3 regions of the Rhizobium sp. 9140 genome follow, and region 2 is predicted to be linked to each of the others. Evidence: predicted binding sites of a transcription regulator. Region 2 holds the regulator's gene; each other region holds the start of a gene.
What was found. The regulator LexA, encoded in region 2, represses DNA repair genes until DNA is damaged. The targets are predictions, from matches to a motif close to TGTTCNNNNTGTGTTCNG.
Positions count from the first base shown of each region.

Region 1: GA0004734_RS26360 (ImuA family protein) is a predicted target of LexA. The motif match lies at 4,728-4,745, and genes of this name have one in related genera.
Region 3: GA0004734_RS22945 (ImuA family protein) is a predicted target of LexA. The motif match lies at 4,406-4,423, and genes of this name have one in related genera.

Region 1 covers NZ_FJUR01000001.1:605,745-612,077, reverse strand. The annotation lists gene GA0004734_RS02805 (UdgX family uracil-DNA binding protein) at 1-850, opposite strand, end outside; gene GA0004734_RS02800 (putative DNA modification/repair radical SAM protein) at 850-2,082, opposite strand; gene GA0004734_RS02795 (type 1 glutamine amidotransferase domain-containing protein) at 2,325-2,885, shown strand; gene GA0004734_RS02790 (HpcH/HpaI aldolase/citrate lyase family protein) at 3,023-3,925, shown strand; gene GA0004734_RS02785 (DUF1737 domain-containing protein) at 3,922-4,128, shown strand; gene GA0004734_RS02780 (metallopeptidase family protein) at 4,157-4,591, opposite strand; gene GA0004734_RS26360 (ImuA family protein) at 4,763-5,767, shown strand; gene GA0004734_RS02775 (DNA polymerase Y family protein) at 5,718-6,333, shown strand, end outside.
Region 2 covers NZ_FJUR01000001.1:2,393,746-2,400,078, forward strand. The annotation lists gene GA0004734_RS11300 (septal ring lytic transglycosylase RlpA family protein) at 1-393, opposite strand, end outside; gene GA0004734_RS11305 (hypothetical protein) at 593-862, opposite strand; tRNA gene GA0004734_RS11310 (tRNA-Ser) at 1,065-1,154, shown strand; tRNA gene GA0004734_RS11315 (tRNA-Cys) at 1,281-1,354, shown strand; gene GA0004734_RS11320 (hypothetical protein) at 2,030-2,362, shown strand; gene lexA (transcriptional repressor LexA) at 3,403-4,119, opposite strand; gene GA0004734_RS11330 (single-stranded DNA-binding protein) at 4,392-4,928, opposite strand; gene uvrA (excinuclease ABC subunit UvrA) at 5,248-6,333, shown strand, end outside.
Region 3 covers NZ_FJUR01000003.1:4,388-10,720, forward strand. The annotation lists gene istA (IS21 family transposase) at 1-1,414, shown strand, start outside; gene istB (IS21-like element helper ATPase IstB) at 1,411-2,169, shown strand; gene GA0004734_RS22935 (SOS response-associated peptidase family protein) at 2,318-3,091, opposite strand; gene ligD (non-homologous end-joining DNA ligase) at 3,151-4,203, opposite strand; gene GA0004734_RS22945 (ImuA family protein) at 4,484-5,236, shown strand; gene GA0004734_RS22950 (Y-family DNA polymerase) at 5,157-6,333, shown strand, end outside.

The DNA.
Region 1 (6,333 bases), 1.8 Mb from region 2:
CGATCAGACCGGGGATAAGGTCGGCTTCGGGCAGGTTCTTCCAGTATTTCTTCGGCATTTCCGACGTCATCGCCTTCACCTTCAGCCGCGCCGGATTGAAGATGTTGCTGTAATAGGTGCGCCACAGCGTGTCTGCATCATCGGTCAGCTTGGGGTCGTCCGCCGGCTCGGACGTCACCGTCAGCGTGGTTCCATCCCAGGCGGCGGATCCTTTTGGCGTGGCGATGATCCAGTCCATGTCGGTGAAGCGCCGCTGGAAGAAAGGAGCAACGCGGGCGACGATGAAATGATCCGGCTCGAACCAGGCGAAAAATCGCCGGCGACCGATAGGGATGCCGCTCGCCTCCAGAGCGGCGGGACGGGCGATCACCTCCATGATGTCCGCCGTCAATGTGCTTGTTGTGGATGTGCTGGCGCCGATCTCCTTGAAGCGCACGAAGGCCTTCATCTTGTGGCTGTCGCGACGCAGGGATTTTTCCATGGCATGGAGCCGGACGACGTCGGCGTCGGAAACGATGTCGAGCAGGTTGCGCTCGGCCTGCAGGCGCCAGAGCGTGCGATAAAGAAGCGTGAAGCGTCCGGGATCGGAGTGGCAGATCACGGTTTCGGCCAGCGTCATGAAGGCGCGGGGAACAGTGATCTCACGTGGTCCCTCCGGTTTTCCTTCTGCGTTCGGCCGCGCCGGCACAGGAGCGGCAAACAGATCGGTGGTTTCGTGCTTTTCGCGCCAGTCCACTTCTGTCGGCAGCGTTCCCGCGACCAGAAGCCGGCGTGCGGCCTCCCGCCATTCGCCAAAATCGCCCTTTCCGTCGAGCGTGACGGTTTGCCTCTCAATGCCCGGTGGCGGCATCAGAGAAGGACCAGCTGTTCCGGCTTGGGTGCGAACATCGTGCGCAGGTCCGGCCGGTCGATGAGGCGCGAGGGGGTCCAGCCCTCCGCGATGATGAAGGCCTGCACCTTTTTCAGCGAGACCTTTAGACGGGCGAGATCTTCCAGCCGCAAGGTCCGGTGCCGGCGGGCGGTGAGGATGGCGCGGACGATCTTCGTGCCGAAACCGGGTACGCGCAGAAGCATCTCGCGATCCGCCTTGTTGATATCCACGGGGAAACGCTGCCGGTTGGCAAGCGCCCAGGCAAGCTTCGGATCGAGATCGAGGTCGAGCATGCCATCCGGCTGGTCGCGCGTGATTTCGTCGATGCCGAAGCCATAGAAGCGGTAGAGCCAGTCGGCCTGATAGAGCCGATGCTCGCGCATCAGAGGCGGCTTGACGAGGGGCAGATTGCGGGAGGCATCCGGAATGGGACTGAAGGCGGAGTAATAGACGCGGCGCAGGCCGTAGCTGCCGTAAAGCCGCGCGCTGGTGCCGAGAATGACGCTGTCGTTTGCCTGGTCGGCTCCGACGATCATCTGCGTGCTCTGGCCGGCGGGCGCAAAGCGTCGTGTACGTTTGGTCTGGAGCGTCGGGTCGCGCATTTCCTCAATCTTCAGGCGAAGATCGCCCATCGATTTGCGAATGCCGTCCGGCCGCTTTTCCGGCGCATAGCGCGTCAGTCCGGCGTCCGTCGGCAACTCGATGTTGATCGACAGGCGGTCCGCATAAAGTCCAGCTTCCTCGATCAGCGCCGGGGACGCCTCGGGAATCGATTTCAGATGGATATAGCCGCGGAAATTATGCGTGACGCGCAGCTCCCGCGCGATGCGCACCATCTCCTCCATCGTGTGATCCGACGAGCGGATGATGCCGGACGAGAGGAACAGACCTTCAATATAGTTGCGGCGATAAAATTCGAGCGTCAGCCAGACCACTTCCTCGACCGAAAAGCGTGCACGCTCCACATTGCTGGACGACCGGTTGATGCAATAGGCGCAGTCGTAGATGCAGAAATTCGTCATCAGGATCTTGAGCAGAGAAATGCATCGCCCGTCCGGCGCATAGGCATGACAGATGCCGGATCCCTCCGTGGAGCCGAGACCGCCGCTGGCCGACGAATTGCGTTTCGTCGTTCCGCTGGAGGCGCAGGACGCATCGTATTTGGCGGCATCCGAAAGGATGGCCAAACGCTCTTTCAGCGATTTCTTCATGGTGTTCTACATATGTTCTTTTGCTGCGCGCGTCAATGTTATGTGCGTTGATGGTTTCGGTTTTCGAATCTTCAGCCTGTCTCGGATCAGGTTGTTGGCAATGTCACCGATGTTTTTCGGAACGATCGGTGGGGGCGCCTCGTTAAGATGGCGAACCCGTCATGACATTCGCGTCTGATATCGCCGACCCGAGAGGTTGGGGATCATCCCAGACAAGACCAGAGACAATAAGGAGCAGGCTCATGCCTTCCATTGCCGAATCCAAAATTCTCATTCTCGCCACGGACGGCTACGAACGGTCAGAACTGCGCGTTCCTTATGACAGCCTGAAAAAGCAGGGCGCGACGGTGAAGATCGCCTCGATCGGCAAGACCAGCATCAAGAGCTGGGACGAAAAGGACTGGGGCGACAGCATCGACGTCGATCTCGAAGCCAGGGACGTCAAGATCGAGGACTTCGATGCGCTCGTTCTGCCGGGCGGCCAGATCAACCCGGACAAGCTGCGCGTCGAGGACGAGGCGTTGCGAATTGTCCGCGACTTCGTGTCGTCCGGCAAGGTCGTCGCGGCCATCTGCCATGCGCCCTGGCTTCTGGTCGAAACCGGTGCGGTTAAGGGGCTGAAGGTCACGTCCTTCAAGTCGATCAAGACGGATGTCGTCAATGCCGGCGGTCTGTGGTCGGATGAGGCCGTGGTGACCGACAAGGGCATCATCACCTCTCGCAACCCCGGCGATCTTGATGCCTTCGTGGCGAAGATCGTCGAGGAAGTGGAAGAAGGCCGTCACGACCGCAAGGCCGCTTAAGGCCCTTTTTCCGCATGACATCTTCGACCGGCTCCATCCAGCGATGGGGCCGGTTTTTTCGTGTCGAGCGACAGGAGCATTCTCACATGTCGCGTGAGACTTGCGAAGATGAGATGAGACAGGCACAACATGGCATGATGTCCCTGTCCGATCGCCATCCCGTCCGTCTCCGTCGCTCGGTGCTCTGCGTTCCAGCCGACAACGAGCGCGCACTTGCCAAAGTGTCGAGCCTTTCGCCCGATGCCGTGATCTACGATCTGGAGGACGCGGTGCTTCCGGAGCGCAAGGCCGATGCGCGCCATGCGCTGGTGCGCCATCTGGCGGATGTTGCGCCCGGTATCGAGCGGATCGTCCGTATCAACAGTCTTGCCTCGGGTTTTGGCGAGGCGGATCTCGAAGCGCTTTTCGCCTGCCGGTTCGATGCCGTTCTATTGCCGAAGGTGGAAGGGCCACGCGATATTCTCGACATTGCCGAAGGGTTGGATGAGGGCAACGGTCCGGAAGATCTGCGGCTCTGGGCGATGATCGAGACGCCGAGAGGCGTTCTCAATGCGGCGGCGATCGCCGAGGCCGGACGCACGCGTGGCGGGCGGCTCGATTGCCTCATTCCCGGCCTCAACGATCTGCGCAAGGAAACCGGTGTCGCCGCCCTTCCCGGGCGAGGCTACCTCGTGCCCTGGCTCATGCAGATCCTGCTTGCAGGACGTGGCAGCGGGCTCGATGTTCTCGACGCCGTCTTCAACGATATCGGCGATGCCGAGGGTTTCGCGCAGGAATGCGCCGCCGGCCGCGACATGGGGTTCGATGGAAAGATGCTGATCCATCCGCAGCAGATCGCGCCGGCCAATTCCACCTTCGGCCCCTCCGTTCAGGATGAGGCGGAGGCTCTGGAGATCGTCGCGGCTTTTGCTGAACCCGACAATGCAGGCAGGTCGGTCATCGTCCACAAGGGCAAAATGGTCGAAGCCTTGCATCTCGAACAGGCGATGACCTGTCTTGCAAAGGTCGAGGCCATCAGAAACAAAGGAATGCAGCTATGAAACTCTACCGCTTTCTCACCGGCCCTGACGATGCGAGCTTCTGTCATAAGGTAACGGCCGCCCTCAACAAGGGCTGGCATCTCCATGGTTCGCCGACCTACACCTTCAATGCCGATGCACAGGTCATGCAGTGCGGTCAGGCCGTGGTGAAGGATGTCGAAGGCAAGGACTACGTGCCGGATATGAAGCTGTCCGAGCAATAGGCGACAGCCATGCGCGTGCGGCGGGCTCCTACCCGCCGACATGCTCCACGCTCGCCTCGATACGCTCCATATCGTCATCCGACAGGCCGAAGTGGTGGCCGATCTCGTGGATCAGCACATGGGTGATGATGTCGCCCAGCGTCTCGTCGTTTTCGGCCCAGTAATCGAGGATCGGCCGGCGATAGAGCGTGATCCGGTTCGGCATCGTGCCGGTTTCCATGGTGAAACGCTCGCCGATACCCCGCCCTTCGAACAGACCCAGCAGATCGAACGGCGTTTCCAGCGCCATGTCCTCGAACACGTCGTCATCCGGAAAATCCTCGATCTCGATGATGAGGTCTGTGGCCAGCAGCCGGAATTCCTCGGGAAGATGCCCATAGGCTTCCAGCGTCAGGGATTCGAACGTGCTGATGGTCGGCGCATGACGTTCCCGCCAATCGTCGCTTTGGTCAATCCGGGCCATGGATACTCCTTGTCCCTTTTATATAGCCATTTCCCGGTTCATTTCGAGAAGCAATTCGCAATGTAAGGCGATTGTGCAGAAACTGCGGAATCTTTTCCCAACTGCGTTGACTCTTTTTTGAAGCTCTGGAATCAATAAGAACATATCAGGAACGAATAGGAGCTGACTGCCATGGCTGAAAACGCTGTGCCGCGGGAGACGGTGCTCGCCCTGCGCGACGCCATTGCCCGACTGGAACGAGACAGGCCATCCGGTTCCTGTCGTCCCACCTTCGAGACGGAGGGCGAGCGTGCGGGATTTTCAGCGTCCGCGCGGTCTCTCGGCGGGCAGGATGTTGCCGGGCAGAGGGCCAAGCAGTGCAGGGCCGGAGAGCGCGGGCAAGACGACGTGCTGCCGCTCGGCGTTCCCGACCTCGACCATGCGATGTCCGGCGGCCTGCCGCTGAAGGGTTTGAGCGAAATACGGGTGGCGGAAACGCGCGATGCCGGTGCCGCCACGGGGTTTACGCTCGGTCTTGCCGCGCTCTACCAGACGCGGCGCAAAGCCCTCGGTGAACTCGGTCCCATCCTCTGGATCTCCGAGACCATGGCGGGAAAAGAGGCCGGCGAGCCTTACGGTGTCGGCCTTTCGCTTCTCGGGATCGATCTGCGTGCAGCGCTCTTCTCGCGGCCTCGCAACCTCCAGCAGGCGCTGTGGATTGCCGAGGCGGCGCTCGGGTTTTCCGTGTTTTCCGCCGTCATTCTGGAGATCCGCGGGAATCCGGCGCGTCTCGGGCTTCCCGAAAGCCGGCGGCTGCAATTGCGCTCGGTCGCCAGCGGCGTTCCGATCTTTCTGCTCCGGCAGGCGGGCGAGGAGGAGGCGAGCAGCGCGCATCTGCGCCTTCTCGTCCGTCCCGCCCCCGCCGCCCCATTCATGCTGCCCGATGGCACGATGCTTTCGACCGGCATCGGGCATCCCGCCTTTCACGTCGTTGCCGAGAAGACGCGGGCTTTTTCCCCTGTCGATGCCTACCTTGAATGGAGTTCCCATGCGCGCCGGTTCTACCCTCTCGACCCCGTCGCCGTCCCTCTTCCGGCCAACGCAGCGGATTCTGTCCCTGTCCTTTCCGCATCTGTCGGCCGACCGGGTGGCACGCCGGCGGTGGGGCGCGTCGTGGCTTTCAAACGGGCGTCCTGACCACCCGCCGGTCGTATTTTCCGACAAGGTCGAGAATGCCATGCGGATCGTGGCGCTCGACAGCGTGGCCGAGCGCCTGCGGTTGAAGCGGGGACAGGGCGTGGCCGAAGCCCGCGCCATGCATCCGCAGATCGACGTGCTGCCGGCCGATCCTGCCGCCGACAAGGCTTTTCTCTCGGCTCTTGCCGACTGGTGCGATCGCTATACGCCGCTGGTCGCCTATGCCGGTGCCGATGGGCTGGCGCTCGACATCACCGGCTGTACGCATCTGCATGGCGGGGAAAAGGCGCTGCTCGACGATGTCCTGTCGCGCCTCTTCCAGCTCGGCGTCGAGGCGCGCGGGGCGATTGCCGCATCGCCTGGTCTTGCCTGGGCGCTCTCGCGATTTTCCAGTGCGCGGCTTTCCGATGATAACGTGATCGAGGCGGGAGAGGAGGCCGCAGCGCTCGGCCCCCTGCCGGTGACGGCGCTTCGGCTGCCGGAAACGGTGACGGACACGCTGATCCGGCTGGGCCTGACCCATGTCGCCGATCTCATGGAGGCGCCCCGGGCAGCACTTGCGCGCC
Region 2 (6,333 bases):
AAGGGGAAAAGTCGGATGGGCAGCAGAGAGATGCGCTGTATCGTAAACTTCGCCGTTAGCGGTCAAACGACCGTGGAACGCAGATCCATACCAGGAGGAAACGCCGACCTTGTTGTAGCCGAAGTCTTCCTTCGGCGTGTACCACTTGTCCTTGACCTTGTAGGGCTTGCCGACCTGATAACGCCCGCCGCCCTTCGGAATGTTCTTGCCTTCGGCGACGCGGGGGCTCGCCTTGACGCCATAGACCGACTCCGGAAAATACTCTTTGCTCCGCTTCTTCGGAGCCTCGACCTGCGCCGTGGTTCCGCAGGACGTCAGCGCCAGGCAAATCGCGGGAACGGCCACAAAGCCTGCGCCTCTCGCAAGGAAACGTGCGTATTGTCTGAAAGTCATCTGTCCCACATTGCCGTTTGTCTGACGAAACCGGAACGCCTGAGCCCCTTGCAGGCGCGTCGATCGTACCAAAAAGATACAGTCGTCAAAAATGACAGCAACGTGGCATAAATGCGAACACAGGGTTCGCACACGTCACGGAATTGGTTTTTATGGTTAATGCTTGGTTACGGTCAACCAACCCTGATGGCAGGCGATCTCAGCAGACATATTCGATTACGGTGTAATTCACGCCGACGATCCGGCCCCGCATATCACGTACGAAGGAAGGAATGTACTGCTCCTCCGGCGGAACACAGAGGTCCCCGGTCCGGTCGTTGGCAATGCTCCCCTTTAGCGTCGAATAGTCGAGGTTTGCCACGACGATACCCCCACTCGGGTAAGACGACGGATCGCCAAGCGCGGCAATTGCCGGTTGAGAAACAGCAATACCAACGCCAAAAACTGCGCAAATTAAAGCGTTCCGCATCTTTCGATCTCCGTTACGGCGGGTTATCTGCTTTTGGAACACCTCCAATCTTTCTTTGTTCCAAACCTTAGTGCCAATAGTGTTTGGATGGACCGTGCAGCGGCTCCCCCGCGGCCCATGTCGACAGCTGCCTAAACCCCGAGTTGACGACCCGCCCTCCAACCGCTAATCCAACCAAACCCTCGCAAGGCGAAAAGCCTCAGGAAGAGTGTCCGAGTGGTTTAAGGAACCGGTCTTGAAAACCGGCGTGCGGGAGACCGTACCGTGGGTTCGAATCCCACCTCTTCCGCCAGCGCGGGAAACTTCAATTGTGAAACTGGTTGGATCCAAGAAAAGTACCGAAATCGGATCGAACCTCTTGCGCTTCGTCTAGGATGATTCTAAACGCTGGCCACGGTTCGTTAATTCGACCCGATGAGGCCTCGTGGCGGAGTGGTGACGCAGAGGACTGCAAATCCTTGCACCCCGGTTCAATTCCGGGCGAGGCCTCCAACGCACCTTTCATGCACCTGTAACGGCCTGAAAATGCCTGCAGTTTCTTAGGTGTGGCAATCTGGCCGCTTAAAGCTCCGTTACACGGAAATGCGGTGTGGCGATCCGTTTACTTTCTGCCCTCTCATTGCAAGACCACTCCTGGGCCTAGCTCGATACCAGCGGTGGCTCGGGCTACGCAGTGTTCGCTTGGCGAACAGCAGCATACTCGGCCATCGCTCGCCGTCTTCCACCTGAACACTATGGTCTAGTGTGATCTTCAACGACACGCACGGTGGACGCAGCGTATTTGTTCTGGCAAAAGGGGCTCGGACGCGACTGCCGTTAATTCAAGAACGGGGTCGGGCGACAGATTGACGTCACGTCGTTGCCACGAGATCACGGCGGCCGTCCAGTTTGCATTCTCCGAACGTAGGCGAGCGCTGCCAGTCAGTGGAACGCCGCAGATTTCGAAATGAATGCGCTGCGCAATCTTTACATCTGTTTGGCGTGCAAGATAACGGCCGAACTGCTGCATGAATGATGGTGAGAACGCGCATTCGGAAATTGCAGCACGTTTGAACAGCGCTCGTCTGTTTATCAAACGTCCACAATCCAGTTGAATCCGACAAGAGACTCGGTAATATCCCTTCATCGTCAATCCATTGGCGACATATTAGATTTACGGGGGGAACAATGAAAATCACTACGACAGGCGCGATTATCATCAGCGCCATTTTTATGTCCGGGGCAGCGCAGGCCGAGGATCTTGTGTTCACATTGAAGAACAGCACGACATCCGTTCTCACGCGATTCTACACGTCACCTGTCGGTGTTAGTGATTGGGAGGGAGACGTGTTCGGCGAGCAGGTTCTCAATCCCGGTGAGACAATCGAGCTCACGATTGCAGACGGTAGAGACGTTTGTAACTACGACATGCGTTTCGAATTCGAAGAGGGTTCAGATCTCGCAACGACGGAGGACAAGCAAAATTTATGCGAAATGGGGTCCTACACCATCCACGAATGATGAGCCCGATGTTCGAATAACGCCTTTAATATATCGGAGTAGCTGGCCGACATGCCCGGATATTACAGCGAGCTAGCTGCTCCGACAGTCGTCAACAGGACACTGTTTCCCAGATCGTTGTTTGCATATTTGATCACAAGTATACTGAGGACGGATGCAAGCATCCCGACAAAAATCATTCTCATAATGACGTCCTTATCGCATAAGAATGCGCGTTTCTCGTAAATAGGCTGTAAGCAACACCAAAAAAAGCGAATTGAAATCTCTAACCCGACCGTAATTCGGCAAGGCAGAGATTTGATTGGTTTTTACCTGCCACCGCTTCACCCGGACTAGAAAACCAAGTAGTTTCTGTGTCGGCTACAAACAGTCTTTTGCCAAATCCGGAACTTCGTCTGGGGTTGTGCATACTCACAACATCGCACCTCCCACAAAGCCACCTTCCTAAAGGTCAAAAATGACTGCCCGAAATATTTGCAATATTCCAGACATGCTCGCCTCCGCTGTGTTCACCCGGTAAACGCCGGCCTGTCCATGCAGTTCCATAGACTTTCACGTGCAGATATCGTTAAAGCTGGCAAGCCTCAGAACTGAACGCGTTCCGCCTAATTGTTTACGAACAGGACGACAGGTGGCGCAAATTTCCGGCCGGTTGGTAACTTAATAAATGACGAAGATTTGCTCAGATCTCACACCACGAGATTTCATGAGCCACCAATGACCCCTTCGTCATCCCCTACTGGATGCGGCATCCAGCGACGTCACGTCCGCGCGCTCAAACGTGTCTCCTCATCTCACGGACGTCAGGTAGCCAAGCTCCGGCTCAAGGCCGGACTGACAAGGAGGCTGATGGCTCAACCCTCAAATCTTCCATTTGCAAAATGTGACGGTTACGATTTTGTCTGTTGTCGCCGGGACAGTCATCAACCAGGACCGTGGAAAACCTGAACCTTAACAAGCACGCTGCAAAAGCTCCATATGCAGGAACCTAAGGACAACAAGACTTCGATCAATCCTCCCGATGGCGACGTCCTCGCCTCTTACTGGTAACGGCGAATCAAGCCGACGAGCTTTCCCTGCACCTTCACGCGTTCTGGGCCGAAAATTCGTGTCTCATACGCTGGATTGGCTGCTTCAAGAGCAACAGAGGCGCCCTTGCGGCGGAAACGCTTAAGGGTCGCTTCCTCGTCATCCACGAGGGCAACGACGATCTCACCGGGGCTGGCACTGTTGGCATTCCGGATGATCACGGTGTCACCGTCCAGAATACCCGCTTCGATCATCGAGTCGCCTCGGACTTCCAAAGCGTAGTGCTCGCCATTGCCGATCATAAAGGCGGGAACGGAGATATCGTGCGTATTGTTCTGGATGGCGGAAATCGGGACGCCCGCGGCAATGCGCCCCATCACCGGAACCGACACGCTATTGTCGTTGCCAACCTCAGCCGCTGACTTCAGCGCATTGTCAGGTGCGGAGCTTCCCCTGCTTCCTTGGATCACGCTCGGCGAAAAACCGCGCTTGGGCGGGACTGCCGCCAGATACGCGTCAGGCAGCTTGATGACCTCAAGCGCTCGTGCCCGGTTGGGCAGGCGCCGGATGAATCCGCGCTCTTCAAGGGCCGTGATCAGCCGGTGAATGCCGGACTTGGACGCGAGATCCAGTGCATCCTTCATTTCATCGAATGAGGGGGGAACACCCGATTCCTTCATGCGCTCATGAATGAAAATCAACAGTTCCTGTTGCTTGCGGGTCAGCATAATCAATCGACTCCAGAGTCACGAAACAAAGCAAGAACAGTGTTATATGTTCCTCATGTGTTCTGCAAGTGGCATTGTGGTTAAACCACATCTGGAAGGATCAACAGCGGGCGCTCGTCGTAAGCGTTGCTTTTGAACTCCACGAAAAGAGGAACTGTTGGCGACGCACAACCTCCCTCAGCTTCACAATAGCAACGCCGCCATGAGCTTACCCATGACGGCGCGAAAGAGACATCGAATTTAGGTATCAACCCGCGGCAACCTTGCGCGAATCAGAACGGGATATCGTCATCCAGGTCGCGAGAGAAGCCGCCGCTTGATCCGCCGGTGCTACCCGATCGGGCACCCGAGGACTGGGCGGGGCGATCGTAATCGTCGCCGTAGTTTGCCCCACCGCTTCCGCCACCATATTCCGAGCTGCCACGGCTTCCGCCACCGCCACCGCTGCCTCCACCATCGCGACCGTCAAGCATCGTCAGCGTCGAGTTGAAGCCCTGGAGCACCACTTCCGTGGAGTAACGGTCGTTTCCGTCCTTGTCCTGCCACTTGCGGGTCTGCAGCGCACCCTCCAGATACAGCTTGGCGCCCTTCTTTACATATTGCTCTACGACCTTGCATAGGCCTTCGTTGAAGACCACGACGGTGTGCCACTCCGTTTTCTCGCGCCGCTCACCGGAGTTCCGGTCACGCCAGCTTTCGGATGTCGCGATGCGCAGGTTTGCGATCGGCTTGCCATCCTGTGTCCGCCGAATCTCCGGGTCCGCCCCGACGTTGCCGATGAGGATCACCTTGTTGACGCTACCAGCCATCTTTTTCCCTGTCTCCTAAAAGCGGCTCAACGATCCGCATCGTGTGCCAAGTCTACGCTGTTGAACGCGGCATTTCGCCCTCGGCCAGCAGCAATCCACAACAGTTTACAAATTTGTTCTTTATTTGTTCTATGTCTTGGGTATGATCCTGTCAAGCGAGGCCTTTCCAGGCCGCAGAGGGGATCACAGACTGGGGTTTGTTGTGACAACAGACAGCGGTTCACCGCGACAAAGGAATAGCGGTTTCCCGAAAACACGCCTCGACATATGAAGTAATGATCTTAAGTAAGGGCTTCGTCCCCAAGCAGAGCGTCCGACCATGAGCGAATTCAAGACCATTTCGATCCGCGGTGCGCGGGAGCACAATCTGAAGGGCGTCGATCTCGATCTGCCGCGCAACAAGCTGATCGTGATGACGGGCCTCTCCGGCTCCGGGAAGTCGTCGCTCGCATTCGATACGATCTATGCCGAAGGGCAGCGCCGCTACGTCGAGAGCCTTTCGGCCTATGCCCGACAGTTCCTCGAGATGATGCAGAAGCCGGACGTCGATTTGATCGAAGGCCTGTCGCCGGCGATTTCCATCGAGCAGAAGACGACGTCGAAAAATCCGCGCTCGACGGTGGGAACGGTCACCGAGATTTACGACTACATGCGCCTTTTGTTTGCGCGCGTTGGCGTGCCCTATTCGCCGGCGACAGGTCTGCCGATCGAGAGCCAGACGGTCAGTCAGATGGTCGATCGCGTTCTAGGGATGGAGGAAGGTGCGCGCCTATACATTCTCGCGCCGATGATCCGAGGGCGAAAGGGCGAGTACAAGAAAGAACTCGCGGAGCTCATGAAGAAGGGCTTTCAGCGCGTCAAGGTGGATGGTCAGTTCTACGAGATTGCCGATGTTCCCGCGCTCGACAAGAAGTACAAGCATGACATCGATGTGGTCGTCGACAGATTGGTGGTGCGCGGCGATATCGCGGCAAGACTTGCGGACAGTCTGGAGACCTCACTGCGGCTTGCGGATGGCTTGGCGATTGCGGAATTTGCCGACAAGCCGCTGCCGGAGAAGGAGACATCCGCCGGCGGTTCCGCCAACAAATCGCTGAACGAGACGCATGAGCGCGTGCTGTTCTCGGAAAAGTTTGCCTGCCCCGTTTCCGGCTTCACGATTTCGGAGATCGAGCCCCGACTGTTTTCGTTCAACAATCCCTTCGGCGCCTGCCCGACCTGCGATGGTCTCGGCAGCCAGCAGAAGATCGATGAGGCGCTGATCGTGCCGGAGCATGATCGAACGCTGAAGAACGGTGCGATCGCCCCCTGGGCCAAATCCTCCTCCCCCTATTACAATCAAACTTTGGAAGCGCTCGGCAGGGCGTTTAACTTCAAGTTGAGCAACACTTGGGCTGAACTGTCG
Region 3 (6,333 bases), on a different contig from region 2:
CGACAGCGTGGCCAAGATGCTGTCGTATTCGACACCGCCCGGCTATCAGCGACGTTCGCCGATCCGGCGTCCGAAGCTGGATGCATTCGTTTCGACGATCGAGCAGTGGCTGGAAGCTGACATGGTGATGCCGCGCAAGCAGCGGCATACTGCCAAACGGGTGTTCGACCGGCTTCGTGACGAGTGCGGCTTCACCGGCGGCTACACGATCATCAAGGATTATATGCGCGAGCGGGATCAACGCCGCCAGGAGGTGTTTGTGCCGCTGTCGCATCCACCGGGCCATGCGCAGGCCGATTTCGGCGAGGCGACGGTGGTGATCGGCGGCGTCGAGCAGAAAGCTCGCTTCTTTGTGCTGGATCTTCCTCATAGCGACGGATGTTATGTGCGTGCCTATCCGGCGGCAGTGGCCGAAGCCTGGGTGGATGGTCATGTCCACGCCTTTGCGTTCTTCGGGGCCGTGCCGCAGTCGATCGTCTATGACAACGACCGTTGCCTTGTCGCAAAGATCCTGCCCGACGGCACACGCAAGCGGGCAGCGCTGTTCAGCGGCTTCCTGTCCCACTACCTGATCCGGGATCGCTATGGGCGGCCGGGAAAGGGCAACGACAAGGGGAATGTCGAGGGTCTTGTCGGATATGCCCGACGCAACTTCATGGTGCCGATCCCGCGGTTTGCGACATGGGATGCGTTCAATGCTTTTCTGGAAGAGCAGTGCCGCAAACGCCAGCGCGACAAGCTGCGGGGCGAGAGCGAGACGATTGGCGAACGGCTGCAGCGCGATCTTGCGGCCATGCGTCCCTTGCCGGCGTCGCCGTTTGATGCCTGCGACCAGGCCAGCGCTGTTGTGACAGCCCAGTCGCTGGTGCGCTACAAGACGAACGACTATTCCGTACCGGTCGCCTACGGCCATCAGGACGTCTGGGTCCGGGGCTATGTCGATCAGGTGGTGATCGGCTGCCGCGGCGAGATCATCGCGCGTCATCCGCGATGCTGGGAACGGGAAGACGTCGTCTTCGATCCCGTCCATTACCTGCCGCTGATCGAGCGGAAGATCAATTCTCTGGATCAGGCGGCTCCATTGCAGGGCTGGGATCTGCCAGACGAGTTCGCGACGCTGCGCCGGCTGATGGAAGGCCGCATGGCCAAACATGGGCGGCGAGAATACGTGCAGGTTCTGCGCCTGCTGGAAAGCTTCGACCTTGCCGATCTACATGCAGCGGTGAAGCAGGCGATACAGCTCGGCGCGATCGGCTTCGATGCGGTCAAGCATCTGATCCTGTGCCGGGTCGAGCGCCGGCCGCCGCGGTTGGATCTGGCGATCTATCCCTACCTGCCGACGGCGACTGTCGAGAAGACGTCAGCAAAGGCGTATATGCGCCTCCTGTCATCTGATGCGGGAGAAGCGGCATGAGCAGCGACGCGCCAGAGATCCTGCTTGGCCACTATCTCAAAACCCTCAAGCTGCCGACCTTCCAGCGCGAGCACCAGAAGCTGGCCCGGCTATGCGCCACCGAAGGCGTCGATCATGTCGGCTACCTGTTCCGGCTTGCTGAACGGGAGATGATCGAGCGGGACCGCCGCAAGGTCGAACGTCGGATCAAGGCGGCCAAGTTCCCGGTCGTCAAAAGCCTCGACAGCTTCGACTTCACAGCCATCCCCAAGCTGAACAAGATGCAGGTGCTAGAGCTTTCCCGTTGCGAATGGATCGAGCGCCGCGAGAACGTCATTGCGCTGGGCCCGAGCGGCACGGGAAAGACGCATGTCGCACTCGGTCTCGGCCTGGCCGCCTGCCAGAAGGGCCTGTCCGTCGGCTTCACCACGGCGGCGGCCCTGGTCAGCGAGATGATGGAGGCGCGTGACGAGCGGCGTCTGCTCCGGTTCCAGAAGCAGATGGCCGCCTACAAGCTGCTGATCATCGATGAGCTGGGATTTGTGCCACTATCAAAGACCGGGGCGGAATTGCTGTTCGAGCTGATCTCGCAACGCTACGAGCGTGGTGCCACCCTGATCACCAGCAATCTGCCTTTCGACGAATGGACGGAAACACTGGGGTCCGAACGTCTCACCGGCGCACTGCTCGATCGCATCACCCACCACGTCAACATCCTCGAGATGAACGGCGAAAGCTATCGTCTCGCTCAAAGTCGCGCCCGAAAGGCCTGCTAAAACTCCCCTCAAAAAATCGCCGCGCCGGCCTAAGACCCCCGCTCGGGCTACGCCCTCCCGGCCGTCTCAGGCCGGCGCCATAGTGGCCGACTTTTGCTCCGCCCCATGGCCGGTTTTTACTCCGCCGTTGACACTGTGTTTTCAGGCGTCAAAGCAGACTGCCCTGTTCCACCGGCTCTCCGGATTTGGACACGATGGAGGATCCGTACGGTTCGCGGGACGAGATGATCAGCGCATTATTCGGTAACGGACGGGCCAGTCCCTTGGCCTCTTCCCATGGCGCCCGCATCCAGATGTCGGTCTCTTCCTTTGCCAGCAGGAGGACCGGCATAGCCTTCTCATGGATCGGCTTGACAAGATCGTTAGGATCCGTGGTCAGAAAACCATAGAGGTCGTCGGTGGTCAGGCCATCCTTGACCTTCCGGACGCTTTTCCATTGCGGCACGTGGATACCGGCGAAGAACATCAGCGATTCCGCCTCGTCGCGCGCGAACCAGGCATTCGGCACATTGCCACCTTCCTCTTTGCTCGCGGGATCCGGTTCGGCGAAGCTTGTGACCGGGACGAGGCATCGATGTTCGACACCGAACCATCGTGTCCAGTGTGGGAAATTGAGCTTGCGCACGTTCGTCGTGCCGCGGTCCGCCTCCGTGTGAATCAGTTCCTCGAGATTAAAGGGCTTGCCCTTGGCCGCGAGCTTTTCGGCCTTTGCTTTGGCCGCTTTTTCCAAGGCGAAGCGAGGGGAGGGCAATCCCCATCGCGCATGCACAAGCTGCTTCTTGCCTTCCGCCGTGTTGCGGACGATCGGCCCCATCTGGTCGGGGTTCATCTGATAGGCTGGCATCAGGTTGATCAGGCTTTCGGCATCCTGGGCCCATTTCGAGACCCAGTCCTTGTCTTCCATCCGATAAAGGTTGCACATGCTGGAAAGCCCTCCGCTTGAACCGGATGCAGTTTGTCCCGGTGTGTACCGCCTGCTCGCTAGTCGAGTTTGTAAACGTCGGCGTTGTCCTGCCGTTCCCGCAAGCCCTTATAAGAAGCGTGTCTTAGTTTGCCATCCGCCGTCCAGGCCCGAAACTCGATCTCGGCGATCAGCGTCGGCTCGACCCAGACAATGTTTGCTTTTCCGGAATAGGGCACCGGCGGCTGCTTCAGTTTCCAGCGAAGCTTGTCGAGCGTCCTACGCAGTCTGATCATCTCGGCTTGCCTGAAGCCTGTGCCGACATTCCCGACATGAACGAGCTCGTCACCGCGATAGGCAGCAAGCACCAGCGAACTGAAGCCTGCAGGCGACGCCGCCGACAGCTCATAACCAACAACCATGAAGGCTTCGCTCTGGACGCACTTGATCTTGACCCAGTCGCCGGTCCGACCGGAACGGTAGGGTTGATCGAGGTGCTTGCCGACAATGCCTTCGAGGCCAAGGCTGCAGACATGTTGCAGCAGAATATCGGGTTCGGCGTCGAGTGTTTCCGATAGGCGGATGGCGCCATCCTTGCCGTTGAGCGTGTCCTCGAGAAGATGCCGGCGCGATCGGTATTCGACATTGCGCAGATCGTGCCCGTCGAGGTACATGAGATCGAAGGCGTGGAGGACGGCGTCAGAGGCGCGATTGCCAGCCGTTTTGCCAGATGCACCCAACGACTTCTGCAGCAGCCCGAAATCCGGTCGCCCTTCTTCATCGAGCACCACGGCCTCGCCATCGATGATCATCGTCGCCGGCCCAAGTGCTCGGGCAGCCTCTGCGATCGCCGGAAAACGATGCGTCCAGTCATGGCCACCACGCGTGAGGATGCGGACCCCTTTCGGCTCGATGTGAACAGCCAGGCGATAGCCATCCCATTTCAGTTCCCAGCTCCATTGCTCGCCTTTTGGAGGATGCGCCTTCAGTTGGGCGAGCGCCGGTTCGACGCGATCAGGCATCGGATCGAACAGGAGCTGTGGCTGTGCGGGATTACGCTTCCGACGCGGCTTTGACCGCAGCGGGGCTTCGGTATCACCAAGGAGCGGCTTTGATCTCGGTGGCTTCGTCATGCCGACAGTCCAGCACAAAAACCTTAAGAATAGTGTGACGTCGCACATCTATCCCCGCTATTCACTATCGAGCCCGACGAGACAGAAGTTCCGCAAAAATTCTTGTTTCCTTATATCCCCTTGAATTCTCATCGAATCTTCGACTTTGCTAATACTGGGATAATATTCCTCAACCTCGTGGTGCTTGACTCTTTTGCGAGATAAGAACAAACAATGAACAAATAGCCCGTACGACATGATGTCGATCCTTTGAACACGACCTTGAAGGGAGCCGTGAAGAATGACTGCTGCCCGCCAAAGGGTGATCTGCGATTTACGCGACCGCATCGCGTCGATCGAGGGCGGATCCGCGAAGCGGGCAGGAACGCTGTCCTTTGGCGTTCCCGAAATCGATGCGGCCCTGCCTGGTGGTGGTCTCGCCTATGGAGCGCTGCATGAGTTTGCAGGCGGCGGCTCGGGCACCGTCGATGGTGCGGCTGCAGCCCTTTGTGTCGCCGGCATTGCCGCGCGCACCAAAGGCCCCGTCATCTGGTGCCTGACGCGGCCGGATCTGTTCTTTCCGGCTCTTGCCCAGGTTGGCCTCCATCCCGACCGCGTCATCTTCGTCGAATCCGATCGGGAAGAGGATGTTCTGGCAAACATGGAGGAGGGCCTGTCCTTCGGCGGTCTGGGCGCCGTTGTCGGCGAGCTTGTCCGCCTGCCGATGGTCAGTTCCCGCCGCCTGCAGCTGGCGGCCGAGCGAACCGGGACCATGGCGCTTGCGGTGAGGCGATGGCGGCGACAGACCGAGGCGAATGATTTTGGGCAACCTACAGCCTCGACCACCAGATGGCGGGTGAGCGTGATGCCCTCGGAAAAGCTGCCAGTGCCGGGGGTGGGCAGGGCTCAATGGTTGCTGGAATTGATGCGCGTGAAAGCGGGTGAGTGTGCTGAGTTTCTCGTGAGGGCGTGCGATGACAAGGGTCGTCTCGATCTATCTTCCGGATCTGCCGACGGATCGCATTCGTCGAGCCGATCCGTCTATTCCGCCTGAACAGCCAATCGCCGTGATCGCCAGAAGCGGATCAAAGCGATGGGTATCGGCTGCTGATGCATCTGCCAGAAAGGCGGGCGTGCACGTCGGCATGGCGGCCGCAAAGGCGCAGTCGCTATTCAGGGGTCTTATGCTCGTTGACGCAGATCCCGAAGCCAACCGAGCCGCACTCGAACGCATCACGCTATGGGCGCTCACAATCTATTCGCCCATCGTCGCCGTCGACGGGATCGACGGCATCGTCATGGATACAGAGGGCGCCGACCATCTCCAGGGCGGAGAGCTGCCGATGGTGACTGGCATCGCCAACCGGTTCCTGGCAAAGAGTCTGACTGCCCGTGTGGCGGTCGCCGACAGCTGGGGTGCGGCCCATGCCTGCGCTCGCGCCATCAATCGCGAGACAATCGTCGTTCCACCCGGCGAGACCGTCCGTGCCGTCGAGAAGCTGCCGATCTCGCTCCTGCGCCTGCATGCCAAGATCGTCAACGATCTTCGCATTCTCGGCTTCCAGACGATCGGTGAGCTTACCAGTACCCCGCGTGCGCCGCTGACATTGCGCTTCGGCCCGGAGGTTGGCCGCCGTCTCGACCAGATGCTCTGTCGTGTCGCCGAGCCGATCGAGCCAATCCGTACCCCTGAGCTGGTTGAAGTCTGCAAAGCCTTTGCCGAACCGATCGGTGCCGCCGAAACCATCGACAAATATGTCGGGCGTCTCGTCGTCCAGCTCGTCGATGAACTCCAGAAGCGCGGGCTTGGCGTGCGCCGTGCCGACCTGATCGTCGAGAAGCTCGATGGCACAAGACAGGCAATCCGCGCCGGAACCGCCAGGCCCGCCCGCGATGTCGCCTGGCTGACAAAACTGTTTCGGGACCGGACGGAAAAGATCGAGCCGGGCTTCGGGATTGAAAAGCTGATCCTGGTCGCCGTCATCGCCGAGCCTCTGGAGGAGGCGCAGAAAGCCTCTGCTCTGGTCGAGGATGAGGTCACGGATGTCACGCCGCTCATCGATATCTACGGAAACCGGGGGCAGAGGGTTTATCGCGTCGCACCGGTCGCTTCCGATGTGCCGGAACGCTCGGTCCAGCGGATCAGCCCCG